Regions from separate parts of the Rothia sp. HMSC072B03 genome, predicted to be linked through region 1. Evidence: riboswitches for the same ligand, from Rfam matches in the RefSeq annotation. Region 1 holds a riboswitch; each other region holds the start of a gene.
What was found. Region 1 has a riboswitch for S-adenosylmethionine ahead of HMPREF2630_RS01350 (bifunctional o-acetylhomoserine/o-acetylserine sulfhydrylase). Riboswitches for the same ligand answer to the same signal wherever they lie in the genome.
Positions count from the first base shown of each region.

Region 2: another riboswitch for S-adenosylmethionine. It lies ahead of HMPREF2630_RS02880 (AMP-binding protein); the one in region 1 lies ahead of HMPREF2630_RS01350 (bifunctional o-acetylhomoserine/o-acetylserine sulfhydrylase).
Region 3: another riboswitch for S-adenosylmethionine. It lies ahead of HMPREF2630_RS02895 (ABC transporter ATP-binding protein); the one in region 1 lies ahead of HMPREF2630_RS01350 (bifunctional o-acetylhomoserine/o-acetylserine sulfhydrylase).
Region 4: another riboswitch for S-adenosylmethionine. It lies ahead of HMPREF2630_RS02585 (methylenetetrahydrofolate reductase); the one in region 1 lies ahead of HMPREF2630_RS01350 (bifunctional o-acetylhomoserine/o-acetylserine sulfhydrylase).

Region 1 covers NZ_KV797964.1:193,082-200,753, forward strand. Annotated here, with positions in the region: gene rsgA (ribosome small subunit-dependent GTPase A) at 1-400, opposite strand, end outside; gene HMPREF2630_RS01335 (ABC transporter) at 502-1,332, opposite strand; gene HMPREF2630_RS01340 (ABC transporter permease) at 1,334-2,194, opposite strand; gene HMPREF2630_RS01345 (ABC transporter ATP-binding protein) at 2,191-3,177, opposite strand; SAM riboswitch class IV at 3,514-3,626, shown strand; gene HMPREF2630_RS01350 (bifunctional o-acetylhomoserine/o-acetylserine sulfhydrylase) at 3,732-5,078, shown strand; gene HMPREF2630_RS01355 (homoserine O-acetyltransferase MetX) at 5,259-6,563, shown strand; gene HMPREF2630_RS09375 (MerR family transcriptional regulator) at 6,909-7,259, shown strand; gene HMPREF2630_RS01365 (TipAS antibiotic-recognition domain-containing protein) at 7,389-7,672, opposite strand, start outside.
Region 2 covers NZ_KV797968.1:138,756-146,427, forward strand. Annotated here, with positions in the region: gene HMPREF2630_RS02855 (DHA2 family efflux MFS transporter permease subunit) at 1-193, shown strand, start outside; gene HMPREF2630_RS02860 (hypothetical protein) at 559-780, shown strand; gene HMPREF2630_RS02865 (DUF1269 domain-containing protein) at 830-1,438, opposite strand; gene HMPREF2630_RS02870 (hypothetical protein) at 1,614-2,486, opposite strand; gene HMPREF2630_RS02875 (zinc metalloprotease) at 2,780-3,868, shown strand; gene HMPREF2630_RS02880 (AMP-binding protein) at 4,010-6,148, opposite strand; SAM riboswitch class I at 6,153-6,270, opposite strand; gene HMPREF2630_RS02885 (ABC transporter permease) at 6,541-7,368, opposite strand; gene HMPREF2630_RS02890 (aliphatic sulfonate ABC transporter substrate-binding protein) at 7,368-7,672, opposite strand, start outside.
Region 3 covers NZ_KV797968.1:146,955-154,626, forward strand. Annotated here, with positions in the region: gene HMPREF2630_RS02890 (aliphatic sulfonate ABC transporter substrate-binding protein) at 1-230, opposite strand, end outside; gene HMPREF2630_RS02895 (ABC transporter ATP-binding protein) at 349-1,188, opposite strand; SAM riboswitch class I at 1,194-1,290, opposite strand; SAM riboswitch class IV at 1,466-1,574, shown strand; gene HMPREF2630_RS02900 (LLM class flavin-dependent oxidoreductase) at 1,692-3,119, shown strand; gene HMPREF2630_RS02905 (YchJ family protein) at 3,241-3,669, shown strand; gene HMPREF2630_RS02910 (NCS2 family permease) at 3,807-5,255, opposite strand; gene HMPREF2630_RS02915 (NCS2 family permease) at 5,575-7,041, opposite strand; gene HMPREF2630_RS02920 (DUF2218 domain-containing protein) at 7,432-7,672, shown strand, end outside.
Region 4 covers NZ_KV797968.1:60,997-68,668, reverse strand. Annotated here, with positions in the region: gene HMPREF2630_RS02600 (aldo/keto reductase) at 1-494, opposite strand, end outside; gene HMPREF2630_RS02595 (ABC transporter ATP-binding protein) at 531-2,291, opposite strand; SAM riboswitch class I at 2,640-2,756, shown strand; gene HMPREF2630_RS02585 (methylenetetrahydrofolate reductase) at 2,874-3,779, shown strand; gene metE (5-methyltetrahydropteroyltriglutamate--homocysteine S-methyltransferase) at 3,927-6,254, shown strand; gene HMPREF2630_RS02575 (MFS transporter) at 6,821-7,672, shown strand, end outside.

The DNA of each region.
Region 1 (7,672 bases):
CCACGTTGGCGGCGACGGGCTGATCCGCGGATTCTCGGGTGGCGCTGGGGCGGGTGAGGTAGCTTCGCCGGGGCAGAATCGCGAGGGGCTTATGCTCTGCGGGGTGGGTTTCACCGCCGGTTCCGGGGATGGGCTGGGCGAGCACCCAGTCACCCACGACGGGGTATTCCTCTCCGCCGTAGTCGTTTTCGACCGGACGCAGGGGAGCGGAGAGCTTCACGAGCTCGCCCCGCTCGCAGGTCAGTAGCTCGCAGCGGGTGCGGTGCACGGCGCTGACGCGGGCGAGGGTGAAATCCTCGAGAGTACCGTCGAGGGTGAACGCGGCGCGAATTGCCGCGCCCTGCCAGGAGGGGTCGAAGCCGAGGGCCTCGAGCGTGTACACGGCGGGAGGAGTAGTCACGGGAGTGGTCTTTCTTGGTTGCGGCGCCCGGTTGTTTGCAGCACCCGGGTAGCGGGCACGGGCACTTAAAAGGTTCGTTCTTTTTATCTCGGGTACGCGCCTTATAGCAGCGAGGCGCGGGCACCGGCGCGGATGCGGCGGGCGGCGAGGAGCGTAAGCCCCAACCCCGCCGCGGCGTAGAGTCCCGCCAGTGCCGTGTCTACCGCCAGGAGCGCGAACAGATCCGGTGCGGCGCCGCTTACAATACCGCCAGAGGTATCTAGAGCCTGCACCAGCCGGGAGCCGGGAACCCAGGAACACAGCCACGCAAGCCATGCGGGGTAGGTGCTCACCGGAACGATCACGCCCGCGCTGACCGGCAGAATAATCGACAGAAAATTGGACCCCGTGTACGGATCCGACAGGTACAGGCCCAGCCCGGCGGCAAAAATGCCCAGGCAGACCCCGCCCAGAACCGCAACCGGCATCAGCGCGATGGCTCCAAGCAGAAGCCCGGAACCCGCCCCGGTAGAGGGTGCCGTGAGGGAGAGCAACCACACGATACCCACGTTGCTCAGGCCCGTCACGGATGCCAGCAACGCGGGCACCGCCGCCGCACCCAGCCAGTAGCCTGCATCCACCGCTCGTGCCGTGCACACGTACTCGAAGACGCCGATCCACCGGTCGGTGGCGACGCGCGCGACGATGCCGGCGGCCACCGAGCTGAGGGTGGCAATCAGGGCGGTCGCGCAGCCGATGCGCACCGTATCGTTCGCGGCGAGGTCGGCGCCCAAAAGCACCGTAAAAAGCACGTTGAGGCCCGGCACGAGCACCAGGGTAGTGATGGCCGTTCCGAGGGTTGCGAAGGTAATCGATGACGACCAGCCGATAGAGGCGGTAGACAGAGCCCGACGCACCACCCCGGGCAGGGAATCAGTAGAGAGAACACGCACGCTACATCGCCCCCAGGGTGCCGCGACGACGGGCGGAGGCGAGAGCCTTCCGGGCAAAGAGGAAGGCGCACAACGCCCAAGCGAGGCTCACGGCGAGCGTCTGCGCAACGGGCAGGAGCGCATCCGCCGGGGTGTTCATGGGGGTGCGCCCAAGTAGCAGGTGCACCGGCGCCTGCAGGGGAATGAGCGTGCCTACAGCATCCAGCCAGGCGGGCGCCTCAACCATCGTGAATAGAACCCCGGAGAGAATAAATACCGGCACGAGGAGCAGCTCCTCGTAGGCGATAGCGTTTGGCGTCGCCACGAAAAACACCGCAATCATGAACGTAACCGACAGGCAGGCAAGCCACAACAGGGGAACGCCCAGAACATAGCGCGGCCAGAGCGCAGAAAAGTCCGTGACCTGCGGGTTAAGCGTCACAAGAGCCCAAACCGCCCACGATAGGGGTAGGGCCGCCAGACCCACGATGGAGGCGCTCGAAACGATAGCCGCCAGCACCCGCACCGGAGAAATGGACCCGGAACACAGGTACACGAGGGTCCCGCGGAAGCGCTCAAAATTGATGATGCCCGCAGACACGATGCAGACCGACCACATACCCACGATGCCCGCGCGGGTCCACGCGAGGGTCGGGTCAACGGAGTGACCCTCGGAGCTCTGCGCCGCCGCGCGCACGGCGAGTGCCTGGAGGATGACCGACCCGAGCACCGTGCTGATAAGCAGCTGAATAAAGTACGGGACCGTCAGGAACTGGCGCAGGCTAAATCCCATGAGCCGCAGCTGGCGGGCGCACTCCTGCCACAGGTCGTACTGCCGGTCCTGCTGTTGGGACTCTTCCGAGCGTCGCGTCTTCACGTTCATCGCTTGAGCCCCTCCGCCATCGCCAGGTATGCCTCCTCCAGGGTTGCCGGGCGCGTGTACGGCTCGGTCCTCGCTCCAATGTTCGAGGCGGCGAGCCCCTCCGCCAGGATGCGGTGAGCCTCTCCCGCCTCGAACGTGGCGCGCTCGCCGTGCCAGTAGAGGGTCAGCTCCCAGCCGGAACCGCGCGGGGCGAAGAGCACCGCAGCCTTATCGCCGAGGAGCCCGCGGAGCGTATCAAGCCCCTCGGTGGCGGTGGCCTCGACCTGTACCACGGTCGTGGCGGCAATGCCGGCGTGCGCGGCGATGTCTTCGAGGCTGCCGCTCACGGCGACGGAACCGGCGCCTAACACGGTGATGGTGTGCGCCAGGTCCTCGATTTCGCCGAGCAGGTGGCTCGTCAGCAGAACGGCGGCGCCGTCTTCCGCGAGGGAGCGGATGAGGGTTCGCACGGTCAGGGCGATATCGGGGTCGAGCCCGTTGGTCGGCTCGTCCAGCAGGAGCAGGGCGGGGGAGCCGAGCAGCGCGCGAGCGATGTGCAGGCGCTGCTTCATGCCGCGGGAAAACTCTTGAAAGGGTCGCGCCGCCGCATCGGTGAGTTCCACGCGGGCTAGGGCGTGGTCCACCTCGCGCCGCCGGCTCCGCCCGGAAACCCCCGCAACATCGGCGAAGAAGAGCAGGTTGTCGCGGGCGCTGGCGCGCGGGTAGAAGCCGCTATCCCCGCCGAGTGCGAGACCCACGTGACGGCGTGCCCGCTGCGGGTGGGCGATGGCGTTGATGCCGTTCACGGTGAGGGTGCCGCTGGTGGGGGTGAGCAGGGTTGAGCACATCTGCACGGTGGTTGTTTTGCCCGCGCCGTTGGGGCCGAGGAGGGCGTGGATCTCGCCGGAGCTGATGCGAAGGGACACGCGGTCGACGGCGGTGAAGGCGCGTTCGCCTGTGCCAAAGATGCGGCTAAGCTGTGCCGCATCGAGAACGAGAGACATGGTAGGTAACCTTCGGGTATGGCCCTCTGGCCCCTGTACCGGAGGGATGCTGGGCAGGATAAACGGCGTAGTGAGCCGCGCCCTGCGTGAGTGTATGTGTAGTCCCAGTGTACCGAAAACCCCAGGTAAAAGTGATGGGAGTTACTATGTGGGGGCGCCTCCGCATCTCGATTGCCTAGCCCTCGGATTGCCCCGGCATCGTCACCAACGTTTTGTTGCAGGCAGGTTTTTGTTACAGACGTTAAAAAACGTCATGTTTGCAATGAAGCGTCTTAAAGTGCCGCGCACCCCTAAAACTCTTGACCCCGCGCAACCGATTATGACACCCTAATGACAGGTCAAGAGCGCCAGCGACAAGCCCCAGCTAGCTGGCCGGCAACCCTCCTCCGCGGTGGGGTGCCCTGGGTGAAGACCGGGCGGCACGCACAAGCGTGACGCAAGCGCGGGACCGATGTGACCGAATTCGGTACATCAATCGTGACAGGACAACTCAACGACGATTCCTGTACCAATCGGCATGCGGCCCCCTAACTATCCCCTTAGGAGAGCCACGCATGAGCAACAACACTACCGTCCCGACTCCCGCCAACCCCGCCGGTTGGAAGTTCGAAACCCGCCAGATTCACGCGGGACAGGCACCGGATGCCGCAACGGGAGCTCGGGCACTACCCATCTACCAGACCACTTCCTTCGTCTTTGACAGTGCAGAGCAGGCCGCAAACCGCTTCGCTCTCGCCGAGCTGGGACCCATTTACACCCGCATGAACAACCCCACCCAGGAAGCTATCGAAAACCGCATCGCTTCCCTGGAAGGTGGCGTTGGCGCGCTGCTGCTGGCCTCCGGTCAGGCAGCTATCACCTACGCAATCCTGAACATTGCCGGCGCCGGTGACCACGTGGTCGCCTCGCCCTCCATATACGGCGGCACCTACAACCTGCTCAAGTACACCCTCGCCGACCTCGGCATCGAAACCACCTTCGTTGAGGACCCGGACGACCTGGACGCATGGCGCGCCGCGGTTCGCCCCAACACCAAGCTGTTCTACGGCGAGTCCGTGCCTAACCCCCGCAACGACGTGCTCGACATTGAGCCCATCGCCAAGATTGCGCACGAAAACGGCGTGCCCCTGATCCTGGACAACACCGTACCCACCCCCTACCTGCTGCGCCCCATCGAGCACGGCGCAGACGTAGTCGTCCACTCCGCCACCAAGTACCTGGGCGGCCACGGCACCTCCATCGGTGGCGTAATCGTTGACTCCGGTAACTTCGACTACGGTGCAGACCCCGAGAAGTTCCCCAAGTTCAACCAGCCCGCCCCCGGCTACCACGGCCTAGTCTACGCACGCGATCTGGGTAAGGACTCCGCCTTCGGTGCGAACCTCTCCTACATTCTGAAGGCCCGCGTCTCCCTGCTGCGCGACACCGGCGCCGCAATCTCCCCGACCAACGCCTTCAACATCGGCATCGGCCTGGAGACCCTCTCCCTGCGCATCGAGCGCCACATCGAGAACGCCACCAAGGTCGCCCGTTGGCTCGAAGCCAACCCGCTGGTTGACCGCGTCATCTGGGCCGGCCTGGAATCCTCCCCCTGGTACGAGCGTGCCCAGAAGTACCTACCCAAGGGCCCCGGTGCGGTCGTCGGTTTCACCCTCAAGGACGCAACCCTGGAACAGACCCGCGACTTCGTGGACGCCCTGAAGCTGCACTCCAACGTGGCGAACATCGGTGACGTGCGCTCGCTCGTGATTCACCCGGCCTCCACCACCCACTCCCAGCTGTCCGCCGAGGAGCTGGAGAAGATTGGCGTGTACCCGAACTTCGTCCGCCTGGCAGTTGGTATTGAGAACATCGACGATATTCTCGCCGACCTGCAGCTGGGCTTCGACACCCTCTCCTAAACGCGGCGGCCCGCCCTCGTGGACGAGCCGAGGAGGCGCCGCCCGGCACCCCTCAGCCCGTCCGCGGGGGAGTACCCCGCATCCGTTATCTTTGCCGTTTCTGACCCGCCGCCCCTAACTGGCCGACGCGTTCTTACCGCCGCGACGCGGACAGCTCTGCACAACCCACCGGAGGGACCCATGACCGCTCAGACCACCCCCGAAACCTGTACTACCCAGCCCGTGACCGCCCCCATTCCCGTGGCCGGCACCCGCACCGAGCATCCCGAGGCGCAGGGCTACCTGCGTCAGCTGGCCATCGGTGACTTTGAACTTGAATCCGGCATCACCCTGCCGCAGGTGACCATCGGTTACGAAACCTGGGGTACCCTCAACGAGACCGGCGATAACGCCATCCTCATCCTGCACGCACTCACCGGCGACACGCATGTCTCCCGCGGCGTGCCCACCCCGGACATGCCCGCGCCCCTCATCCGCGCTATCGAATCCGACGGCTGGTGGGAGGGCATCGTGGGCCCCGGCGCGGTCATCGACACCAACCGATACTTCGTCGTTGCCCCCAATATTCTGGGCGGCTGCTACGGTTCGACCGGTCCGGCCAGCATCATTCCCGAAGGCTACCCGGGCGCCGGCGAGCACTGGGGATCCCGATTCCCGCTCGTCACCATCCGCGACTCGGTGCGCGCCGAGGCGCGTCTGGCCCGGGCCCTGGGCATCACGAGCTTCCGCTACGTCATCGGCGGTTCCCTCGGGGGCGCACGCGCCGTAGAATGGGCCGCAACCAACCCCGAGCTGGTGCGCGGATGCGCGGTCATCGCCTCCGGTCCTTCGGCCACCGCCGAGCAGATTTCCTGGGCGCACACGCAGAACCTGGCGATTCGCTCCGACGCGAACTTTGCCGGCGGCGACTACTACAACGGCCCCGCGCCGGCCGCGGGCCTCGCCCTGGCCCGCCGCATCGCCCACACCACCTACCGCAGCCCCGCCGAGCTGGAGCACCGCTTCGGCCGCGAGGAGAACCGCGGAGAAAGCGTTGAGGGTGGCTTGCTGGGTCAGCATCGCGGACGCTACGCCATCGAGAGCTACCTGGATCACCACGGCAACAAGCTGGTGGAACGCTTCGACGCGAACAGCTACCTGGCCGTCAACGAGGCCCTCATCTCGCACGATGTGGCGCGCGGTCGCGGCTCGCTCTCGCAGGCGCTGGCCCGCACCGATTGCGAGTGGACGATTGCCGCGGTGAACACCGATCGCCTGTTCTTCCCGCACGAGTCGCATCGCCTGGCGGAGGCGTTGCCCAACCCGGTCGAGGTGAACATCATCGAGTCGAACCACGGCCACGATGGCTTCCTCATCGAGGCAAAGCAGGTGGAACGCATCCTGGCTTGCGCCCTGGGCACGGCCGAGGATGAGCCTCTGGACGAGAAGACTCGCGAGCGCGAGGCTCTCGAATCCATTACGAGCCTGTACCGCACTGTGGCATAGAACCCGCAGGGACGCCTCGGCGGGGGAGGATTTTCCGGAATTTCCGCGGTTGGTGGGGAACTCCGGGGGTACTCATAGTGTCGTCATAGGCTCTTCCACCAGGTGAGAACATCGGTAAAACACCGTTCATGACGGAGCGCGTGCCGCCGGTCCTTCTACGTGAGGGATCGGCGGCACGCGGTCGTTCCACCAAAAATAGTATTTGCACTAGTCAGGTAAATATATTCCGCTGGAAGGGGCGCGGTGCCCCGCCTCAAGATCCTCGGGAACATGCTTTTTGGGGCCCGAAAAGAGAAGACGGCTCAGTTTGCTTTAGACCCGCTCTAACCTCCTAGCATGTAATCCGTGGCAAGTATTCAAGAGGTAGCAGAGCAGTTGGGGGTGAGCACCCACGCACTGCGTTATTACGAAAAAGAGGGGTTAATCGCGGTGCCCCGAGACGCTCACGGAAATCGCGTATTTGACGAAGAGTCCATTTCTTCGGCTCGGTTTATTGCCACTTGCCGACAGGCTGGAATGAGTCTTGCTGACATTCGCACTATTCTGAGCAACCCGCACGACCACGCCCTCTCCATCGAGGTCATGGAACGTGCCCGAGTGAAGATTGAAAACGAAATTCTCGGATTGCAGCTGAATCTTGAGCACCTAGACCGCCGTATTCAGGAGCATCGCCGTCAACTGGGCGATGCGGCCTAGTACGAATACCGCTAGTAGCGACGGCCAACGCAGCGTGGAACGCCCGGTATTCCCCGAATGGGGGGATCCGGGCGTATTTTTATGCCCGGCTGCCTGCGCCTAGCTACCGGGCATCTTTTTCCCGAAGGCTTAACCCCAGGCTGCGTTCTCGGGGTCCACGCCGTGTGCTCGAGCGTTCTCGTAGATGACCTCTCGCAGCCACTCGGCCAGCCCGGTCGCAAGCTTCTCGTAGTGGGCCTTGAAACGTGGATCGGCAACGTAGCCGCGGGCCAGAATAGCGTGCTTGGCGGGGGTGACCTCAAAGAAGAACAGGGAGGCGCGGTGCCGCTCGGCGAGCGCGTTCGCCTCCTCACTGCCCGGCTTCACGCCGCGGGTGAACGCCTCGACGAGGGCTTGTTCCACCTCTTCGGCCT
Region 2 (7,672 bases), on a different contig from region 1:
GCTTCCGCAGATTCTACGTGAACCCTACGCGGTGGCAATGGCTGATTCCATGATGCTACCCCTGGTCGCCGCGGCGGTGGGCGCGGTCGTGTGTCTGTTCTACGCCTCCATGAAGACCTCCGAGGCGAGGGGCACCGCACAGAACGCTGCACGGAACACTGAGGCAGAGCCTGAGTCAGAAAACACTAAATAGAAGGCTTATCAAAACGTTTTACGTCATAAACGGTGCATAACCTGAGATACGGTGCGAATACCGGGACAAACTAGATGCACTCTGTGTATGATGAGGCGGGTCACCGTCGAACAGAAGAGAACCAAGAACGGCTCCTTTTCCTCCATCGGAGGGTTCGGCAGTGACCCGCTGTCTTTTAAATGCCGCGCTCACTCGCGGCACGCCGACTGCATATCGGCGGCAGCGACACACATATGACCACTAAACCACGCGGTAGCCGCCTGACACTTCTACTCATCATAGAACCGGACCCGTACAACCCATACCGTGCGCAATGCCAGATGATGCAACCTCCCGCGTGGTCAAGATACGAAGAGAGATACTTTATGGCTTTCTCCCTGTCCCCCCGCCTGGTGCGTACCGCGCTCGCTTCGGCGGCCCTGCTGGTACTCGGCACGGTCGCGGCGCCCGCGGCTAACGCCTACAACCCCGACATCGACGGCGACGGCATCCCCAACACCTGGGAGATGAAGGGCTACGACGCCGACGGCGACGGCAAAATCGACGTGGACTACCCCGGCATGGGCGCCAACCCGCTGAAAAAATAGGCTATCTACCAGAAGTAGATAGCCTATTTTTTATGAGATGCTTGGGTGCTTACGCTTTCAATTTGTCAAACTTTGCTTTGACATTCGCCTTGAATTCTTCAAGCTTAGCCTTGCGTTCGGCTTTACGTTCAGCCTTCATCTGTGCACGCGCCTGGTTGTAGAGGTCTTCTTGGACTTGCAGAGCTGCTTCGATTTCGGCTACGACGGTTGCTACATCCCAACGCACGATTTGGGTGTCGTACTTGGTGAAGTAAGCATCGATGACTGCTTCGTTGTCTTCTTGCACCAAGGCAACAACGGCTGTTTCACCGTTAGTCAATTTTTGAGAAACAACGTCAATCAGGCCAGCTTCTGCCGTATCAACGGTAGCACCAGCAACCAAACCATTGAGGCTACCAATACCATAACCAAACAAGACGCCGATAGGACCACCCAAAAGCCCGATAACTGCACCGAGCAAGCCACCTTTTAGGGTTGCATCCGTCGTTGAATCTTCAAAATCATAGCGTTCTTTTTCAACGATATGACCGTTTTCATTTTTGACCAGGGCGATTTGAGCAACCTTGGTCGTCTGAGTTTGGCGGAAAGCCTTCAAATCTGCAAAGGACTGATAAGCTTCGCTTTCGGTGTTAAAGACTGAAATTACTAGGTTTTCCATAGTTGGTACCTCGTTCCTAAAGACTATATATACATTGTAATACAGTTCTCTTTTTTGGGAACTACTTTTTGCGACAATTTACCTCGGCGGCAGCCGATAGGCTGAGCCCGAAAGCAAAGGGGCCCGGCATCCAATATGGATGCCGGGCCCCTTTCTGCCTACTGTGGCGGCCGCGCTATCGGGTAATGGTTGCGGAGGCGCTTGCACCCGCCAGATCCCGGTAGGTGTACTCGCCGTCATCGGTCAGCTGCATCGCAACGGTGCCGCTGGTGAGCTGAACGGTCGTGGTCAGGGTGTAGCTGGAGGTCACCTCGGTGAAGTACACCGGAACCTGCGAGGCCAGCACCTGTGCGTAGCGCACGGGGCCGTTGGCGGTCGCGGTCAGGAAGTCCGAGGTGCGGATATCCAGCACGCCGGTCCAGGTGTTGCCCTCGATGACCGGCTCGTAGAACTTCGCCGCGTAGGCCACGCCGTTGAAGGCGCTCACTGCCGGGTTATTGGTCTTGGCGCCGCCCTCGCTCTTGGCCAGCGCGGCCACCTCGGCGTCGTTGTCGGTGTCCCACAGCAGCGGCGCGGTGACGTCTTCGGCGGTGGGGAAAGTGAACTCGAAGGTCACCTGCAGGTGCGCCGAGCCGTACAGGTAGGTGCTGCCCTGGAACTCGCCCTTGGAATTGATGGGGGCGGAAATCCACAGGCCGGCACCGCCGTACAGGCCCGCACCGACGCTACCGCCGGGGGTGAAGGTGCCGCCGCCTGCGCTCTTCGGGCTCGTGGAGGTTGCGGTCACGTTGGGCACCTGCACGGTGTAGGAGTCCAGACCGTAGCGGGTGTCGAAATCGTTGGAGGGGTTGGAGTTGAAGGCCTGGGTGAAGACACCGAACTGCAGGGTCGGGGTCTCCGGCACGTCGGTGGAGGCCGCGTAGGCGGGTACGGTTGCGGCGGTTGCGACGACCGGCGCGCTCCAGAGAGCACCCTTGACGAGGGAGCGGCGGTTTACGCCGCGCTTGCCGGAAGCGGGGGTGCTGTGACTGGTCTGCTGTTGAGACATGTAATTATTCTTTCTTCCACGGGTGAATACGGTGATGCACGTGATACGAATTACTGATACTGTAGTGTAATTCAGCTCAACTTCAAAATTGTCTCAACTTTAAAGCAGGTTTTCTGCAATCTTCGGCTAAAGCTCACGAAGTGATGCGGCGGTAGCTCACGAGGCGCCCCGCCGGCCTGCAAACGACTCGCTACCCGCACGGGTGCGAACACCGAAGAACGAACACTGCCGTCCATCCCGCGTGCCCGTCACGGGTATCGCATCCTCACACCATCACATCAAAGGACAGATTCATGGCCTCTCTGAAGCGCGCACGTATCGCGTTTGCCTCCCTGGCGGTCCTCTGCCTGGGCGCGGTCGCCGCCCCGGCAGCCAACGCCTACAACCCCGACATCGACGGTGACGGCATCCCCAACACCTGGGAGATGAAGGGCTACGACGCCGATGGCGACGGCAAGGTCGACGTCGACTTCCCCGCACTGGGCGCCGACCCCAACCACAAGGACATCTTCGTCGAGATGGACTACATGCCCGGCCTGCTCCCCAGCGAAGAGGAGCTGGACCGCATCACCAAGATTTACGCCGACCTGCCCATGCGCAACCCCGACGGCACCACCGGCGTGAACATTCACCTGGACGCCGGTAGCGCCCGCAGCGCCAAGTACAACCTCGGCGGCGGCAACGAAATCACCCACCAGGAGCTCGACAGCGAGTTCAACGCACTCAACAGGATTAAGGCCTCCGAAGGTAAGTTCAACCCCGCCCGTGAAGGCACCTTCCACTACGTCATCTGGGGCGACTACTATGACAACAGCACCTCCTCCGGCATCGCTAACTTCGGTGGCCGTAACCTCATGGTCACCGTGGGCCCGCACTTCTGGGGTAAGGCAACCAGCGATATCCGCGTGGCGGTGTTCGTGCACGAGCTCGGCCACAACCTGGCGCTGAGCCACGGCGGCTGGGACGAAATCAACTACAAGCCCAACTACCTGAGCGTCATGAACTACCAGTACACCCTCACCGGCGTGCCCATGGCTGACGGTAGCCGCTACTTTGGCTACTCCACCGCCGAGTACCGCATGCTGAACGAGGCGAAGCTCTACGAGGCGCGCGGCTTCGGTCCCCGCGCGGCCGGCTTCCTGTACAAGGGCAAGCCCGCTGACGGTCCCATCGACTTCAACGGTAACGGAAAGATTGATGCCGAGCCGGTCTCGGTGGACCTGAACGGTGACGGCATGATCTCGAACCTGGGCGCGGCGAACGACCTGAAGATGATCCGCTTCCAGGCGACCGAGCACCCCGAGCTCGAGAAGGGCCCCAAGCAGATTGAGCCGAGCGGTATTACCGCCGAGTACGCTCGTTCCCTGGGCCTGATTAACTAGGCGGTCACCGGGGCGAAAGGCCTCGTCAGTACCGTTAAACAACAGGGTGCGGATACCGAATCATCGTTCGGTATCCGCACCCTTGTTATGTATCGCGACTCCTACACAAGCGCCGGGGCCGCGCCGGCAGGGGAAGGGGGTCTAGGCCGCCTCGCGCTCCTCTTCTCGCTGCACGCGGCCGGTCTCCACCAGCACCTGCGCGATGTGGCCCAGCGCCTCCTCGTTCTGCAGCGAGGAAACGTCACCCAGGGGGCGGCCCTGGTACAGCTCACCGAGCAGGCGGCGGGTAATCTTACCCGAACGGGTCTTCGGGATATCGGCAACTGCCACAACGTCCTTGGGCTTGGCAATCGGGCCGATGTGCTCACGCACGTGAGCCGTCAGAGCCGCCTTCAGCTCGTCCTCGGTCAGGGCCTTGCCCTCGTCGGTGAGCGTCACGTAAGCGACCGCCTGGTGGCCGGTCAGGTCGTCCTCCACAGGGCAGACGCCGGCCTCCACCACAGCCGGGTGGGTGACCAGGGCCGACTCAATCTCAATCGTGGACAGGCGGTGACCCGAAATGTTGATCACGTCGTCGATACGGCCGAGGATGTACACGTTGCCTTCCTCGTCTTCCTTCGCGCCGTCGCCTGCCAGGAACCAGCCGCGCTCGCCGTAGTGGCGCCAGTAGGAGTCCAGGAATCGCTGCGGGTTCTTCCACACGGTGCGGGCCATGGAGGGGCCAATCTTATCGACCACGATGAAGCCCTGCCTACCCGGCTCCACCGGGTTGCCGTGCTCATCCACCACGCGGGTGGACACGCCCGGAACGGCGCGGGTAGCGCAACCGGGCAGGGGGGTGCAGTGCGGGGTGCCCACCGGGTAGGTGCCGGCGGAGGCGAAAGCCGGGTCGTGCGGGCGCGGGGAGCACACGGTCGAACCGGTCTCGGACTGCCACCAGGTGTCGATGAAGGATGCGGTGCCGCCGCCCACGTGCTTGCGCAGCCAGCGCCACGCCTCCGGGTTGATGGACTCACCCACCGAACCGAGCAGGCGCACGGTCGAGAAGTCGTACTTGCCGGGCTCGGGGCCGTCGGGGAACGCGCCCATGAGGGAACGAATCAGGGTGGGGGCGGTGTAGTAGTTGGTCACGCCGTAGCGTTCGATGACCTCGAAGTGGCGACCGTAGTGCGGGGTGTTCGGGGTACCCTCGTAAATCACCTCGGATACGCCGTTAACCAGCGGGCCGTAGATTTCGTAGGTGTGCGCGGTCACCCAAGCGAGGTCGGCGGTGCACCAGTGAACGGTGGACTCCACCTTCTCGGGGTCGTTGACGGCCGACAGCTCGTCGGGGCGCAGCACGCCGTTCTCATCCACGTAATCCGGCAGCAGATCGTAGAGCAAAGCGTGGGTGTACGCGGTCTGCACCAGGTAGCCGCCCATCGTGTGCACCAGGCCCTTGGGCTTGCCGGTCGTGCCGGAGGTGTAGATGATGAACAGCGGATCCTCGGCGTCGTGCAGCTCGTAGGCGTGGGTGTCGGGCTGGTCGTCCACCAGGTCGTGGTACCAGACGTCGCGGCCCTCGGTCCAGGGAACCTCAGCGTGCGCTACGGGGTCGGAGGCGCTGGTGCGGTCCACCACGATGACGTGCTCGATGTTGTTCTCGCCCGAGCAGGCCTCGTCGGCGTTGACCTTCACGGGAACAACCTTGCCGCGGCGGTTCTGGCCGTCGGTGGTGACGAGCACCTTCGCACCGGTGTCCTCAACACGGAATTTCAGTGCCTCGGCGGAGAAACCGCCGAACACGAGGGAGTGGATCGCGCCAATACGCGCGCAGGCCAGGGTAAAAATAATGGTTTCGGGAATGACGGGCAGGTAGATGACCACGCGGTCACCCTTGCGCACGCCCAGGGACAGCAGACCGTTGGCGGCCTTCGCGATGCGGCGCTGCAGCTCGGCGTAGGTGATGGCCTCGCGGTCGCCGGGCTCACCCTCGAAGTAGAGGGCGACCTTGTCGCCGCGGCCCGCCTCCACGTGGCGGTCCACGCAGTTGTAGGCGACGTTGAGCTTGCCGCCCTCGAACCACTTAATCTCGGGAACAGTGAACTGCTCGATGCCCTCCTCGTCGAAGCCGAGGGACTTCGGCTTCTCGAAGCGGTGCGCGGTGTGCCAGGGCTCAGCCCAGGTGAGTCGCTGCGCCTGCTTCTCCCAGAACGCGACGCGTGCCTCGTCAGATTCGAGCGCGGGGTTCGGGGTGGGGTTCAGCGGGTCGGTGAACGAAAAGGGGGTGGGCAGTCCCATATCTCTCCCATCGGTAGCTGGCATTAGCACCCTTGCTCGCGCTGCCTACTCGTGTGTGCAGATGCGCGAGGGGGTTGCTGCGACGTCATGGAGCCAGGTCTCTCGGTCGCTCTGGATGGTTTGCCTTCTTAGTAAAGCGCGCCGCGGGTCCCGATGCAAAGGTTCCCGTCATAAAAGGCACACTGTGTAGCGCTTCGTAATATAACGACACATTAAGAACCCCGCCCCGCGCTCACTACTGTGGGGCGCGGGGCGGGGCACATCATCATCATTCAGTAGGCGACAGGTTTCCCCGCCGACTTCTTTTTCCGGCGCGTCACGATGACTGACGCGCGGACATCTCTCCTGAAAACTCAGCGCGTGCTGAGCGTTGTGTTTAGCTACCGGTGGCGCTAGTTGCTGGGGTACTTTGCCTTGACCCAGCGCTCAAACAGGCCGACGAGGGCGTCCGTAATCTTGCCCAGGATGGCCAGCGCCACGATGGCGAGTAGCAGGCGGTCGGTGCGGCCGTTGTTCTGCGAGTCGGTCAGCAGGTAACCCAGGCCCATGGAGGCGCCCAGCAGCTCGGCGGCGACCAGGAACAGCCACGCCTGAGCGAGCGCGAGGCGCAGACCCGAGATGACGGCGGGCAGAACCGCGGGAAGCTGAACCGTGGTGAACAGGCGCAGGCCCTTCAGGCCGAAGGCGCGGGCCATCTCCACGAGCTTGGGGTCCACGTGGGCGAGGGCAGCGGAAACCGTGGTGTACACGGGGAAGAACGCGCCGATGGCCACGAGGGTCACCTTCGAGTTCTCGCCGATGCCAATCCACAGCAAAAGCAGCGGGACCCACGCGAGTGAGGGGACCGCGCGCAGAGCGCCGATGGTCGGGGCGACGAACACGCGCACCGGGGCCGACAAGCCAATCAGCGATCCCAGCACCAGGCCGAGTACCGCGCCGATGCCGAAGCCAATCAGCACGCGCTGGGTCGAAATCGCGACGTGCTTGGCCAGCTCACCGCGCTGCGCCAGCTCGATACCGGCGCCCACCACACGGTCGGGGGAGGGCAGCTGGACCTGCGTGAACACGCCGTTGGTGCTCAGAATATACCAGAGCGCAATGAGCGCCAGGGGCAGGATCAGGCCCAGGTACTGCTTGCCGGCGAAGGGGTTCGAGGGAAGCTTCGGCGTCGGGAGCTTGGCCGCGCTCTCCTGCGCGGGGGCAATGGTTGCGGCGGTCATTACTTCTCCACCGCCTTGGCAATCTTCTCGACTGCGGCGCTATCAGCCTTCTTCGCGAACTGGTCGTCCACGATGCTGTTCAGGGCCTTGTCCACGTCGGACTGGGAGGGGACGTCGCCGGACTCGACCAGAATCGGGCCAACGCCCTTGAGTACCTCAACCTGCTTGGCGCCCGGAACCGGGTCGATGTCCAGGTGGGTGCGGTCCATGACGACCTGGGCGGTCTCGTGCTTAATGCCGGACTCTTCCTCCACGATCTTCACGGCCTCTTCGGGGTTCTTCTTGGCCCAGGCGCGAGCGTACT
Region 3 (7,672 bases), on a different contig from region 1:
TTGCCCTCGGCGGACAGGGCGGTCTCGAGCCAGCCCTTCTTGCGGATAATCAGCGAGAGCGGGTTGTAGGTGGCGTAGTCAATGGTCACGGTGTCCTTGCCGCCGCCGGCCGCACCGGAGGCGTTGGAGGAGCCGGAACCCTCACCGGCGCAACCGCTGAGCAGGGTTGCGAAGGCGGCGGCTGCGGCCAGGGACTTGAGGGCGGTACGGCGAGACGGGGAGAAAGTCATGATGGTTCTTTTCGCTTCTGAAGATGATGATGTGATGAGATGGGGAGCGCGGCCCGCAGAATATAGCCAACCGGATATATGCCCTGGACAGCGCTAATACCGAGAGGGGTGGGGCGGCTTAGGCCGCGGCTTCCTCCACGCCGAGCTCGGCGAGCAGTTCGCTACGCAACGCGGTGATTTCTGCATCCGCGCGGTCGCGGGGGTGGGCACGGTCAACGGTCACGATGCGCTGAATGGTCGCGGGGCTCTCCGGGGTGTCCTTGCCGAGCACGATGACCCGGTCGGAGAGGTAGAGCGCCTCCTCCACATCGTGGGTGACCAGCAGGATCGTGGTCGGATCCTGACGGTGCACGTCCAGCAGCAGGTCCTGCATGTTGATGCGGGTCAGCGCGTCGAGGGCTCCGAAGGGCTCGTCGAGCAGCAGCACGCCGGGGGTGCGGGCGAGCGCTCGGGCCAGGGAGACGCGCTGCGCCATGCCGCCCGAAATTTCCTTTGGGCGGTGGTCGGCGTACTCGCTCAGGCCGACCAGGCTCAGCAGGCGGGTCACGGTCGCCTCGCCCTCGGCCTTCTTGGTGCCCTGCGGCAGGCCGAGCGCCACGTTGTCGGCGACGGTGCGCCAGGGGAGCAGGCGCGGCTCCTGAAAACCAATGGCCACGCGGGGGTCGAGCCCGGTCACAGCCTTCTCGCCGATGCGCACGGTGCCTGCGGTGATGCGGTTCAGGCCGGCCGCGGCGCGCAGGAGAGTGGACTTGCCGCATCCCGAGGAGCCAATCACCGAGATAATTTCGCCGGGTTCGGCGGTGAAGGTGACCTCGCGCAGAACCTCGTGGGTTCCGCCGGGTACAGCAAAGGACTGGCCAACGGCATCGAAGACGAGGGGCACTGCGGCACTGGATACGGCGTGCCGGTTCGCTGAGGATTCGGATGCGCCGGGAGTTACTGCACTGTTGAGTGTCATAGTCACTTCCATCGTTCCTGGCGTTAGCACCGGCGGTGGGGAAACCGCTATCGGTTGCTGCGACGTCGTGGAGCCAGGTCTCTCGGTCGCTCTGGATGGTTTGCTCTACTCACCCTATGGGCTGTGCCACGCCTCAATCAACCCGACGGGCGCGTATGAATTTCTATGACCGTATATTTCGCATTTATCACGAAATATTTCGGTCCCGCGTCACAAAAAGATTTTTTCGTCACAAACGTGCTCTCCATCCCGCGCGCCCCGTACACTCAAACCACGAGATCATGAGTCCCGGCGCTAAGCTCTGGCTGGCCGGGCGGCAACCCTCTCCCGTAGCGGGGTGCCCCAGATGATGATCTGGCCTCAACGAAAAGAGGCAAGTACGGCGCGAACGCGCCACCTGCACGAAGGCCACCACCGAACGCAGAAGGCAAGAAGGAGGCGGCGCGCGGGGTGCAGGGCACTAACCCGATCGTCCCCCCCGATCATTCGCGAAAGGAAAATCGATGGCTGAGCAGAAGAAGCGCATCGTAGTTAACGCATTCGAGATGACCTGCATCGGTCACCAGAGCTTCGACCTCTGGCGTCACCCGCGCTCCCGCGCAACCGAGTACAACACCATCAAGTACTGGACTGACCTGGCTAAGACCCTTGAGCGCGGCCTGTTTGACGCCGTGTTCATCGCTGACGTGGTCGGCATCTACGACGTGTACAAGAACTCTGCCGCTCCCGCCATTGAGGGTGCCGCTCAGGTTCCCGTGAATGACCCCGCAACCCAGATTTCTGCAATGGCTGCCGTGACCGAGCACCTCGGCTTCGGCGTGACCGCTGCCGCTACTTTTGAGCAGCCCTACACCCTGGCTCGTCGCTACGCCTCCCTCGACCACCTCACTGAGGGCCGCGTCGGCTTCAACGTGGTGACTTCTTACCTGCCGTCGGCTGCTGAGAACCAGGGCCTGCCCACCCAGATTCCGCACGACGAGCGCTACGATATCGCTGACGAGTTCCTGGACGTCTGCTACAAGCTGTGGGAAGGCTCCTGGGAAGACGGCGCAGTCGTCAAGGACCGCGAGCGCGGCATCTACGCTGACCCCTCCAAGGTTCACCCGATTGGCCACAAGGGCAAGTACTTCTCCGTGCCCGGCATCTCCCTGACCGAGCCGAGCCCGCAGCGCACCCCCGTGATCTTCCAGGCTGGCGCATCCAGCCGCGGCCAGAAGTTCTCCGGTAAGCACGCTGAGGCTGTGTTCATCAGCGCCCTGCGCCCGGACCTGACCCGCGTTGTGACCGACCGTATTCGCGCCGCTGCCGAGGAGCAGGGCCGTAGCCGCGACGACGTGAAGATCCTGGCAATGCTCTCGGTCATCGTGGATGAGACCGAAGAGAAGGCAAAGGCAAAGTACGAGGAGTACAAGAAGTACGTGAACCTCGACTCTGCACAGGCTATTGTCGGCGGCTGGTCCGGTGTTGACCTGTCCCAGTTCGACGAGGACGAGGTCCTGAACTATGTGCAGACCGAGTCGATTCAGTCCTTCCTGACCCCCTTCACCCTGCAGGCGAAGGACAAGAAGTGGACCCGCAAGGACATCGCTGAGCACACCACCCTCGGCGGCATGGGCGAGGTCATTGTTGGTGACCCGGTTCAGGTTGCTGACGAGCTGGAGCGCTGGATCGACGAGGGCGGCCTGGACGGCATCAACCTGGCGTACCACGTCTCCCCAGGTTCCTTCGAGGACTTCATCGAGTACGTTGTTCCCGAGCTGCAGAAGCGCGGCCGCTACCGCACCGAGTACGAGGGCAACACCCTGCGCGAGAACATCTTCGGCAAGGGCCACACCAAGGTTGCTGACTCCCACCCGGCTGCTAAGTACCGCGGCGCATACGTGGGTAAGCCTTCGGCTGCTGACACCCCGGCTCGCGCAATCGCTGAATAAGCGTTGTCGCTGAAGCGTACCGTGTAGGTTCGCTCAAACTTAACGATTGAAAACAAGAACGCCCGTTCTGCTGGAGGATTTGCATCCCCGGCAAGGCGGGCGTTTCTTTATACTGGTTGGCATGACTGAACTGAATCATGACGACCGCTGCCCCTGCTCGAGCGGCGAGGTGTACGGCGCCTGCTGCGGCAGGTTCCTGGGCGAGTTTGCCGCCTCCGGAACACTGACCGCCCCCGCGCCGGAGCAACTGATGCGCTCGCGTTTTACCGCGTTTGCGACTGGCGATGCGGCGTATCTGCTGGCGAGCTGGCATCCGAGTACCCGCCCGGGCACCCTGGGGCTGGAGGACGGTATCCGCTGGTACCGCCTGGATATTCTGGGCTCTTCGGGCGGCCCCTTTGACGCCTCCGGCACGGTGGAGTTCGTTGCGTATTACCGTTCGGTGCCGGGCACCCCTGTGGAGGAGCGGGTGAAGGGCAGCATGCACGAGCTGTCGCGCTTTGAGAAGGTGGGCGGCGCCTGGTTCTACGTGGATGGAGACGTCCACTAAATCTCGTAACTTTCCCTGCCCCTGTCTCGTGCAGAGTGCGGGCATAGAAGAAATGGCAGAATCATTCCGAAAACGGAACGATTCTGCCATTCTTCGTATATGCCCCTCAAAGAGGCGATTATCGGGAGTTAGCGGACTTAGTGGGTCCAGCCGTTAATGATGCCCATGCCGAAGTAGATCACGAACACTGCGGAGACCAGGTACATCAGCCAGTGCACGTCCTTGCCGCGGCCCTGCACCAGGCGAATGAAAGTGTACGCCACGAAGCCGGCACCAATACCGTTCGCAATCGAGTACGACAGCGGCATGAAAATAATGGTCAGGAACGCCGGGATGCCCAGACCCCAGTCAGTCCAGTCAATATTCACGGCCTGGCGGATCATCAGGAAGCCGACCACGACCAGCGCCGGAGCAACCGCCTCGAAAGGAACGATGGTGACCAGCGGCGAAATGAAAATCGCCAGCAGGAACAGCACACCGGTCACAATGTTCGCAAAGCCGGTGCGTGCACCCGCACCAATACCGGTAGCGGACTCCACGAAAATCTGGTTCGCCGAACCGGACGCGCCACCACCGACAACGGAACCGAAAGCGTCCACGAGCAGGACCTTGTCGATGTCCTCAACCTTGCCGTCCTTCATGGTGCCAGCCTCTGCGGCAAGACCCACCGAAACGCCCATCGCGTCGAAGAACACGGAGAGCAGAATGGTGAACACCAGCAGCGAAGCAGCCAGCGGACCGATATGGGTGAACGCGCCGAACAGGTCAGCGGAACCGATGAGGGAGAAGTTCGGGGTGGTGAACTTCAGGTCAGCCAGGGAGGGCACGTTCAGGGACCAACCGGTGGGGGCATCCTTCACCCTGCCGGAGGGGATAGTGGCCTCCAAGATGATGGAGAGTGCGGTGGAGGCGAGCACACCCCACAGGATTGCGCCCTTCACGTTACGGATGAACAGGGCGATGGTGAAGAACAGGCCGAAGAGGAAGACGAGGGTGGGCCAGCCGAGCAGGTGACCGCCCGCGCCGAGGCTCACCGGAACGGTGGTGCCAGCTGCGTCAGGCATGCGGCGGATAATACCGGAGTCGACCAGACCGATAAAGGAAATGAAGAAACCGATACCGACCACAATCGCGGTCTTGAGCGATTCGGGGACCGCCTCAAACACCGCGGTACGGAAGCCGGTGAGCACCAGAACGGTCATAATCAGACCGGCGAGAACGACCAGGCCCATGATGTCTGCCCAGGTCAGGTTCGGGGTGGTGGCAATGGTGGAGGCGAGCAGTGCATTCACGCCCAGGCCAGCCGCCATGGCGAAAGGCTGCTTGGCGATAACACCCATGAGGATGGTCATGACGCCGGCAACGAGGGCGGTGACGGCGGCGACGGGGGCGATGCCGAGGGTGCGTTCGGAGGCGTCGGCACCGGTACCGATGACGAGGGGGTTCAGCACCACGATGTAGCTCATGGCGAAGAATGCGGCGAGGCCGCCGCGGAATTCTGCGGCGATGGAGGAGCCTCGCTCGGAAATCTTGAAGTAGCGGTCGAGCGCACCGGTGGGTGCGGCCGCCTTCTGAGGTTCAGACATGTAAGGATCCGTTGATGTTGTTCGGTGTGTACTGTTGCGCCGCCGGTTTCGCGGGCGAAGCTCGCGGGCTAGGCTCATAACCGGGCGTCACAATGGTTCAACCATTGTAGGCGCCGCCGAGCGGCTCGTGCCGTTGAAACGCGTTGTGCGCGGCGGTTCAGTCGGTGATGCGGTGTTTCCCGGCCCCAGCTAAATAGCCAGAATCGGCAACCGGGGCAGAGGGGAGAATAGCCCAGGGCGGGGCGCCGACACTCGAAGGTGCCGGTACCCCGCCCTGCCGGTGCCCGCCTCCATGTGCGGAGGCGGGCATCCGATGTGTTTAGTGCATCCAGCCGGTAATCAGGCCGTTAGCGAAGAAGATGAGGAACACTGCGGAAACCACGTACATGAGCCAGTGAACTTCCTTGCCGCGGCCCTGCACCAGGCGGATGAAGACGTAGGACAGGAAGCCTGCGCCGATACCGTCCGCGATGGAGTAGGACAGAGGCATGAAGATGATGGTCATGAACGCGGGGATACCCAGGCCCCAGTCGGTCCACTCGATGTTCACTGCCTGGCGAATCATCAGGAAGCCGACGAACACCATTGCGGGTGCAACAGCTTCGAAGGGCACGATGGTGACCAGGGGGGTCAGGAAGATCGCGACGAGGAACAGCACGCCGGTGACGATATTTGCGAAGCCGGTGCGTGCGCCCGCGCCGATACCGGTTGCGGACTCCACGAAAATCTGGCTCGAGGAAGAGGAGGTGCCACCGCCGGCTACGGAGCCGAGGGCGTCCACGAGCAGGACCTTGTCGACGTTCTCGATCTGGCCGTCCTTGATGGTGCCTGCCTCGGTTGCGAGACCGACGGAGGTGCCCATTGCGTCGAAGAAGGCGGAAATCAGGATGGTGAAGATCAGCAGAACGGCTGCCATGCCGCCGAGGGTGCCGAAGGCGCTGAACAGGTCAGCGGAACCGAACAGCGAGAAGTCGGGCAGCTTGCTGGTGCTGGAATCCCAAACGGGGACGTTCAGGGACCAACCGGTGGGGGAGGTCTGAACGCTGCCGGAGGGCACGACCTGCTCCAGGATGATGGAGAGGGCGGTGGAGGCAACCACGCCGTAGAGGATTGCACCCTTCACGTTGCGAATGAACAGCGCAATGGTGAGGAACAGGCCGAAGAGGAAGACCAGGGTGGGCCAGCCGAGCAGGTGGCCGCTCACTCCGAAGGAGACGGGCACGGTGGTGCCGGCGGCATCGGGCATGCGGCGGATGATACCCGCGTTAACGAGGCCGATGAAGGCGATGAAGAAACCGATACCGACGACGATTGCGACCTTGAGCGATTCGGGGACCGCGTTGAACACCGCGGTGCGGAAGCCGGTCAGCACGAGGATGGTCATCAGCACACCCGCCCAGACGACCAGACCCATGATGGCGGGCCAGGTCAGTCCGGGGGTGGAGGCGATGGTGGTTGCCAGCAGCGCGTTCACGCCGAGGCCTGCGGCCATGGCGAAGGGCTGCTTGGCGACGACGCCCATGAGGATGGTCATGACACCTGCGACCAGTGCGGTCATTGCGGCGACCTGCGGCACGCCGAGCGTGTTGCCGGATGCGTCCTTGCCGAGGCCGATGATGAGGGGGTTCAGCACGACGATGTAGCTCATCGCGAAGAAGGTGGCGAGGCCGCCTCGGAATTCTGCGCCGAGGGTGGAGCCACGTTCGCTGATCTTGAAGTAACGGTCCAGTGCGCCCTTGGCTTCTGCCTTGGGGTTCTGGGGAGCCGCGGTGTTCTCAGAAGACATTCGTGAAAATCCGTAGATACTCTTAGTAGGGGCGGGCGCCGGGGTTCCGAGCCCGCATAAGAAAAGCGTCACGTCCCGCAAAGTGGGGATGTGACGCTGTTGTTACCACGATATTTTACGGTTAAAGGTATTTTCTTCGCTAGTTCAGCAAACTTTCAGGTAGTTTTCAGCCGTTGGAACCGCCCTTGGAGCCCTTCTCACGGCGCCTGCGAGGTTGTCGAGGGAGGATGCGTCATAGAGGTAGTTATCTCTCGCCCCTGCGCGAACATCGACGAATTATTAGGTTAGTGAACCCTAACTCCCTGTTATATTCGAAGTGAAATAACGTGTCGCCGGATGCAGGGTTCCGTGTGGTGAGCCTTTTCTGGCATAGATGAGAAGGAGTCCACCGTGACTGAAACCCCGCAGGAAAACACTGCAGTCCCCGCTGAAAACCAGCCTGCCGAGAACTACCCCGCCGCAGAATCCCTGCCGGTACGCCAGCGCGCCGTCGTAGCAACCGACCGCCCCGCCCGATACATCAAGCAGCTCGGCTCCCACATGGGCCGCAAGCTCGGCACCGCAGAACTGCCCGACGGCATCCGTCTCACCTTCAACCGCGACGGCATTTTCCGCGGCTACGGTGACCTGC
Region 4 (7,672 bases), on a different contig from region 1:
CCCAGGTAGCGGACCTTACCGTCGCGTACGAGCTGGTCGAGGGCGCTGAGGGTTTCTTCGATGGGGGTGTTGGGGTCGGGGCTGTGGTAGAAGTACAGGTCGATGTAGTCGGTGCCGAGGCGGCGGAGGGACCCTTCGACGGCGCGCATGATGTAGCGGCGGGATCCGCGGGCGTTGCGGTCGTTGCCGTTGAGGTCGCCGACGGGCAGACCGAATTTGGTGACGATGGTCAGTTCGTCGCGGTCGAGGCCGAGCTGGGTGAGGGCGGTGCCGAACATGGTTTCTGAGAGGCCGGGTTCGGCGCCGTAGAGGTCGGCGATGTCGAAGAAGCTGATGCCGGCGTCGACTGCGGCGGCGATGACTTCGTTGGTACCTTCTTGGGTGCGGGTGGGGGTGCCGGGGCGGCCGAGGTTGTTGCAGCCGATGCCGACGCTGGGTACGACGAGGCCGGAGTTGCCGAGCCTGCGGTAGAGGGGAGATTCAATACGTTCCATGCTTTTAACTCTACGTTGTGCGGGTATGCTAGGAGGTTATTTCTCCTCCAGTTGGGAGGCAAAGAGCTTTCTGAAGCGTGATGTGGGGTCGGTCGTTAGGTCTTGGTAGGTTCCTTGTTCCACCACACACCCACCATCCAACACCACCACAGAATCAACACCACGCAACGTCCACGCACGATGAGACACCAACACCACCAAACGCCCAACAGCAGCCACCTTCAACCGAGCAAAAATCTCCTCCTCAGTCTCAGCATCCACAGCACTGGTCGGCTCATCCAACACCCACACCGGCGCATCCCGAAGAACCACACGCGCCAACGCCAAACGCTGCCACTGACCACCCGAAAGACCAACACCACCAAACGACTCACCCAACTGAGCATCCAAACCACCCTCAAGACCACGCACAAAATCATCAGCACAAGCCACCGACAAAGCCGACCACAAATCAGCATCACCAAGACGCTCAACAGCCTCCTGCGGCAAACCCAGAAGAAGATTTTCACGCACAGTCAGTTCATAACGGCCGTAGTCTTGACTCACCAAACCAACATTTGCCAACATGTTGTATTTACTCTCAGAAGAAGCACCCTTATACGTTATGCTCCCCTGGGCAATTGGTGTAATTCCAAGAATTGCATTTATTAGCGTTGTTTTTCCCGCGCCCGAGGCACCAACTACTGCAATCATTTGATTATTCATCAGCTCAAGATTAATATCTTTAAGCGCAAAAGACGACGCGCCCTCATACTGAACGGATACATCTTTGCATATAATTTTTGAAATATTTTCATGGTTAGGGTTAGAAGTTTTTATCTCGGAAGCATGGTCGTAAGTATCAGAGTCGCATACCCTTCGGAATTGCTGAACAGATAATGCTCCATTAATAATCTGGCCGAATGAATATCCCACCTCTTGGGTCGCGTTAACACAGGCGATGATTCCAATCAGCGATCCGGCCACATACGATATATCGGCTCCTGAATCCACAAGGAAGTACAGGGACGCAAAAAGTAAGACAGAGCAGAGTAGCCCTGCAACTATGGAGATGATTCCTCTAACACTTTCAAGGCTCAATTCCCTACCGGCCGCCCGGCGTCGCCAGGACGCTACGCGTTGCGAGAAAAATCGGGAGGCTCTCATGAGGTGAAGTTCTTGGGCGCGACTTTGAGCCATCAGATTGTCTAGATAGTAGTTCTCTACCCGATAGTCCTCGTACATTAGGGTGTATATAGCGTAATCACGTTTAGCGAGAATCACCATTGCAATAGATAGGGGTAGTGAACACAGTGCCGCAAAAATTGCTGCCACAATGCTGACGTTCGCGATATTAAGACAGAGAAGTAACACCATTGCGAAGGCACTCACCAGTGTCATAACTGACATGGTGTGAACCTGCAATTCCTGTTTCGATATTGCCTCTCTAGCAGCACGTATATCTTCCTGTGATTTTGTGCTACCTATATCAGATAACGGAAATGTAGATAACCTGTTATTTAACATGCAGTGAACCCGATAGTTCACCTTTGATTTGAGGATGAGCATGTTACTTATGACCCAGCGTTTAGCAATGATATTAATTCCGACAACAAGGGCAAGAGCAACGATATAAATCCAGGCCGCACCACCATTTGAACCACTCAAGGCTGATACTGTATTACCAATCAGCAGGGACTGACTCAAGGGAATGCAGGCAATGACGGCTAGCGATAGGGCGACGCTCACCAGGGTTGTGGGACAGGTTTTCCCTGCTAGGCGGAAGGACCAGAGTATAGAAGAAAATAGCTTTTTCATTCTCACCACGCTCACAAAGTCATATTGAACTCATCTTTGAGCCCTGAAACTCCTCGATGAGCGGACATTGAAACACTACCCGTGCCTCACTAACCAACTCTACTCTTCAATGAAATATAAAACACACATATTCGTGCGTGTCCAAGAATATTAAGCAGATATATCTGTGATATTTTCAGGCATTCAGGGGTCAGCCGACAGCCCTACCCGCAACGCCCCCAGCCACCCTTCGTCATAGTCGGTCATATTAAGTTCATATTTCGGTGACTCGTCATCTCTCGACATATTGGGCCATCATTCCCCGAAATTCTTGCGCACCCTCCAAAACGCCCGGTACAGTGAAGGCGTTATCTATCAAGAGCGACCGAGAGATCTGGCTCGTCGACGTCGCAGCAACCTCGCCAGTATCCCCCACCGTCACGGTGCAGGGTGCGGACAAGGTGCTCCCGCCAGAACCGATAGAGAAGAATACCCTTCGGCACCCCTTGATGATGCGCACCCGCAAACCGGTGGCGCGCATCCTGCAGAAGAATTCGCGCACCCTTACGGTGCGTATCTATCGGGTGAACACGAAGGATGGTTATGACGACAGTTCACCCGGCTCTTTCTTTTGAGCTGTTCCCTCCGCGCTCACACGCAAGCTGTGAGTCGCTGATTCGCACCATTGCGGAGCTTGAGGGTACCAACCCCGACTACGTTTCGGTCACCTATTCCGGTGACGCGAAGCGCCGTCAGAAGACGCTGGCGCTGCTCGACTACCTGGTGCACGAAACCTCCCTCACCCCCCTGGCACACCTGATTTGTGCGGGCCACTCGGTGCACGAGCTGGAGCGTGCGGTCCGCCTGATTCTGGGTCTGGGCGTGCGCGGTTTCCTGGCGCTGCGCGGTGACGTGCAGGAAGGTCAGGTTTCGGAGCTTCCCTTCGCCCGCTACCTGGTCGAGCTGATTCGCCGCGTGGAACGTGAAGATTTCGCCCACCTGGCGGCGGGTAAGGTGTCCATCGGTGTGGCGGCGTACCCGCAGAAGCACCCCGAGTCCGCATCCCTGCTGCAGGATATTGAGATTCTGCTGTCGAAGCAGCGTGCCGGCGCGGATTTCGCTATCACCCAGGTGTTCTTCGAGGATGAGCGCTACAGTGCCCTGGTCGATTCGGCTCGCCTGGCGGGTGTGGACATCCCGATTATTCCGGGCATCATGCCGGTGACCTCCCTGAAGCGCCTGCAGAACCTCTGCCAGATGGCGGGCATGTCGGTTCCGGCGGATCTTGCGTACGCCCTGGAGACGGCAACCAGCAGCGCAGAGCTGCACCGCATCGGCGTGGACTACGCACTGAACCAGTGCCGCGCCGTGATGGATGCGGGCGCACCGGGCCTGCACTTCTTCACCTTCAACGAGCATGCCGCGGTGCTGGACGTTCTGGACCAGCTGGACCTGCCCCGATACAGCAACCGTTTCTCCCAGCCCCTGAGCGAGCTGGAATTCGCCTAAACGCGACCCGCTCCGCCCGGCGCGGATGCGCCACCCAAGTTTCCCCCAAAGTACCCCGGGAGCGTCCCGCGGATCTCGGCCCCATCGACGGGGCTGGCAGGGCCCGCTGATTCTCCCATTTCTATCCCCAGTAAAGGAATATGCACTATGTCTAACGTTGCTTTCCCCGCCGCAACTATTGTTGGTTACCCCCGCGTGGGCCGCTTCCGCGAGCTGAAGAAGGCTCAGGAGGCTTTCTGGAAGGGCAAGGCCACCCTGCAGGAGCTGCAGGATACCGCCGCTGACGTGCAGCGCACCTACTTTGAGCGCGTGACCGCCGCGGGCCTGAAGGCTGACGACTACTCGATTCCGGCGACCTTCTCCTACTACGACCAGGTGCTCGACGTTGTTCGCCTGTTCACCCTGGTTCCCGAGCGTCTGGCCGAGGCTAAGGATGCACGCGGCCTGCTGGATCTGCCCGGCTACTTCGCCCTGGCGCGCGGTACCGAGACCCTGCCTCCGCTGGAGATGACCAAGTGGTTCGACACCAACTACCACTACCTGGTGCCCGAAATTGGTGCCGGCACCGAGATTAAGCTGAACCTTGAGGCTATTGACGAGCAGCTCGAGGTCGCAAAGCAGGCTGGCGTGAAGGTTCGTCCGCAGATTGTTGGCCCGCTGACCCTGCTGCTGGGCGCTAAGGCCGAGCAGGGTTCCGCCGAGGACTTCGCACCCATCGACCGCCTGGACGAGTTCGTTGCAGCGTACGCTCAGGTGCTGGAGCAGCTGGCTGAGCGCGGTGTTGAGTGGGTTCAGTTGGACGAGCCGGGCCTGACCGTGGACCGTGCCGACAACGCGAAGGTTGCCGAGCTTGCTGAGCGCACCTACCGTGCCCTGGCTGCAGGCGAGAAGCGCCCGCAGATTCTGGTGACTAGCCCCTACGGTTCCCTGCGTGAGAACCTGCCGGCGCTGCTGGGTACCGGTATTGAGGCGCTGCACCTTGACCTGGTGCACGGCGTGTACTCGAAGGCTGAGCTTGAGTCTGTTTCTGCCGCCGGCGTGCACCTGGTTGCCGGTGTTGTGAACGGCCGCAACGTGTGGCGTGCCGACGTTCGCGCCGCCCTGAAGACCCTGGAGGCGCTGCCCGGCGCATCCGAGGGTGCCGTGTCGGTGGCTTCTTCGACCTCCCTGCAGCACGTGCCGCACGACCTGGCTCTGGAAGACCCCGCCGAGGTTCCCGTGGACGGCCTGGCCTTCGCCGACCAGAAGGTCGCCGAGATTGCACTGCTGGCTCGTGGCCTGGCCGAGGGTGAGGCCGCTGTTGAGCCCGAGCTGAAGGCTGCTGACGAGGCGCTGGCTCGCTTCGCCGCCGACCCGCGCAAGCACAACGACGAGATTCGTGCCCGCGCCGCAGCTGTGACCGCCGAGGACTTCGACCGTCCGACCATTGACGTTCGCCATGCGGCTCAGGCTGACCTGAACCTGCCGAAGCTGCCGACCACCACCATCGGTTCCTTCCCCCAGACCGCTGAGATTCGCCGCCGCCGTGCGGAGGCTCGTGCGGGCAAGATTTCCGCCGAGGAGCTGAACGGCTTCTTGCGTGACGAGATTGCCTCGGTCATCAAGCTGCAGGAGGAGCTGGGCCTGGACGTGCTGGTTCACGGTGAAGCCGAGCGTAACGACATGGTTCAGTACTTCGCCGAGAACTTCGACGGCTTCGCAACCACCCGCCACGGCTGGGTTCAGTCCTACGGTTCGCGTTGCACCCGCCCCTCGATCCTGTTCGGTGACGTGAAGCGTCACGGCGAGGGCCTGCGCGGTGAGGCGTTCACCGTGCCGTGGAGCTCCCACGCACAGTCGCTGAGCGAGAAGCCGGTCAAGGGTATGCTCACCGGCCCCGTGACGATTCTGGCGTGGTCCTTCGTGCGTGACGACCAGCCGCGCCGCGAGACCGCTAACCAGGTGGCTCTGGCACTGGCCGACGAGATTGCCGACCTGGAAGAGGCAGGCATCCGCATCATTCAGGTGGATGAGCCGGCTCTGCGCGAGCTGCTGCCCCTGCGCCGCGACGAGCAGCCGCAGTACCTGGACTGGTCGGTGAACTCCTTCCGCCTGGCAACCAGCGGCGTGAAGGACTCCACCCAGATTCACACCCACCTGTGCTACTCGGAGTTCAACGAGATTATCGACTCGATTAACGCTCTGAACGCTGACGTGACCAGCATCGAGGCCGCCCGCTCGCACATGGAGCTGCTGGCTGACATTCCGGAGACCTTCGTTTCCGGTCTGGGCCCGGGCGTGTGGGACATCCACTCCCCGCGTGTTCCCTCGCAGGAGGAGATTGAGTCCCTGCTGAAGGCTGCGATTGGCTACGGCACCATTGCCGACCTGTGGGTGAACCCGGACTGCGGTCTGAAGACTCGTGATTACGAGGAGACCAAGCAGTCTCTGCGTCACCTGGTGGACGCCACCAAGGCGATTCGCGCTTCTCTCTAGGTTTCCCACCCGGAGAGCTTTAGGTTCCGCTACCTGCTGCGGGTTGACCGGATGATGGTTTGCTCGCGGTGATTCGCGGTAGGTGGCGGCTGTTCGGCTTCCCGCCGGTATGCGTACCGACTGCACGCCGAACTTTTGGGGATAGATAACGGGTCCGCCCGCACGGTTTCTTCTGCACCGTGCGGGCGGACTTTTGTGTGCTCGGGGGGTGCCCGTTGCAGGTTCGTTTCGGATTTGTCCCGGGTTCGTGCCGGGTTTGTTTCGCGGCGTTCACGTGGTTTTCGCGGCGGATTTAGGGTATAAATTACCCTAAATTTATGTGTGGTCTGACCATAACATTTTCTTGCCGTTTATTAAAAGCATTTATATTCATCGCGCGCCGCGTGGCCCCGTCTCCCGATAGGTAGATGCGCATCACAAGTATTTTCAGATTCACCGGAATTTCAAGGTAGAAACGGTTTTTAAAGAACGTGCATTCTGAATATCTGTTCACCGTTGCAAGAATACTATGCACATATGCCCATCAAATTAGCATTTTTATAAGAATCCGTTTTTAGAATTCCAGCATGACTACTACCGCTTCATCAAAGAAGAAGAAGGGTTCTGCACCCCGCTGGCTCGCTATTCCGGCACCCAAGCCCCAGCTCAGCGAAGCAGAAGTTAATGCGAAGTACCCACGCATGCGCCTGCAGGTCTTCATGGGTATCTTCATCGGTTACGCGACCTTCTACCTGATTCGTAACAACGTCCCGCTGGTCACCCCGATTCTGACCAAGGAACTTGGCTTCAGCAACGCAGCAATTGGTGCACTGTCCACGGCACTGCTGCTCGCTTACGGCTTCAGCAAGTTCTTCACCGCGATGATTTCCGACCGCTCGAATGCTCGTCTGTTCCTGCCCATCGGCCTGGTGCTCTCGGGTATTGCAAACATTCTGCTGGCGCTGACCGGCTACATGGGTGAAGGCGCGGGCGCGGCCGGCTACGGTGCCGCTATCGCCTCCATCATGGCGACCATTATGGTCTTCAACGGCATCTTCCAGGGCATGGGTTGGCCCCCCTCGGGCCGCGTGCTCGTGAACTGGTTCTCCACCAGCGAGCGCGGCGCGAAGGTTTCATGGTGGAACACCGCCCACAACGTCGGTGGTGCGCTGTCCGGCCTGCTGGTGGCCTGGGGCTTCTCCCTGTTCGGTAAGACCTGGGAGGTTGCATTCTGGTTCCCGGCCGTCATCAGCTTCGTTCTGGCGTTCGTGGCGTGGCTGCTGATTCGTGATAACCCCGAGGCTGAGGGTCTGCCCACCGTTGACGTGTACCGCAACGACCCGCACAAGGTTGAGTCCACCGCTGAGGATCGTGCGGAGTCCACTTGGACCACCATCCGTAAGCACGTGCTGACCAACTCGACCATGGTGTACCTGGCT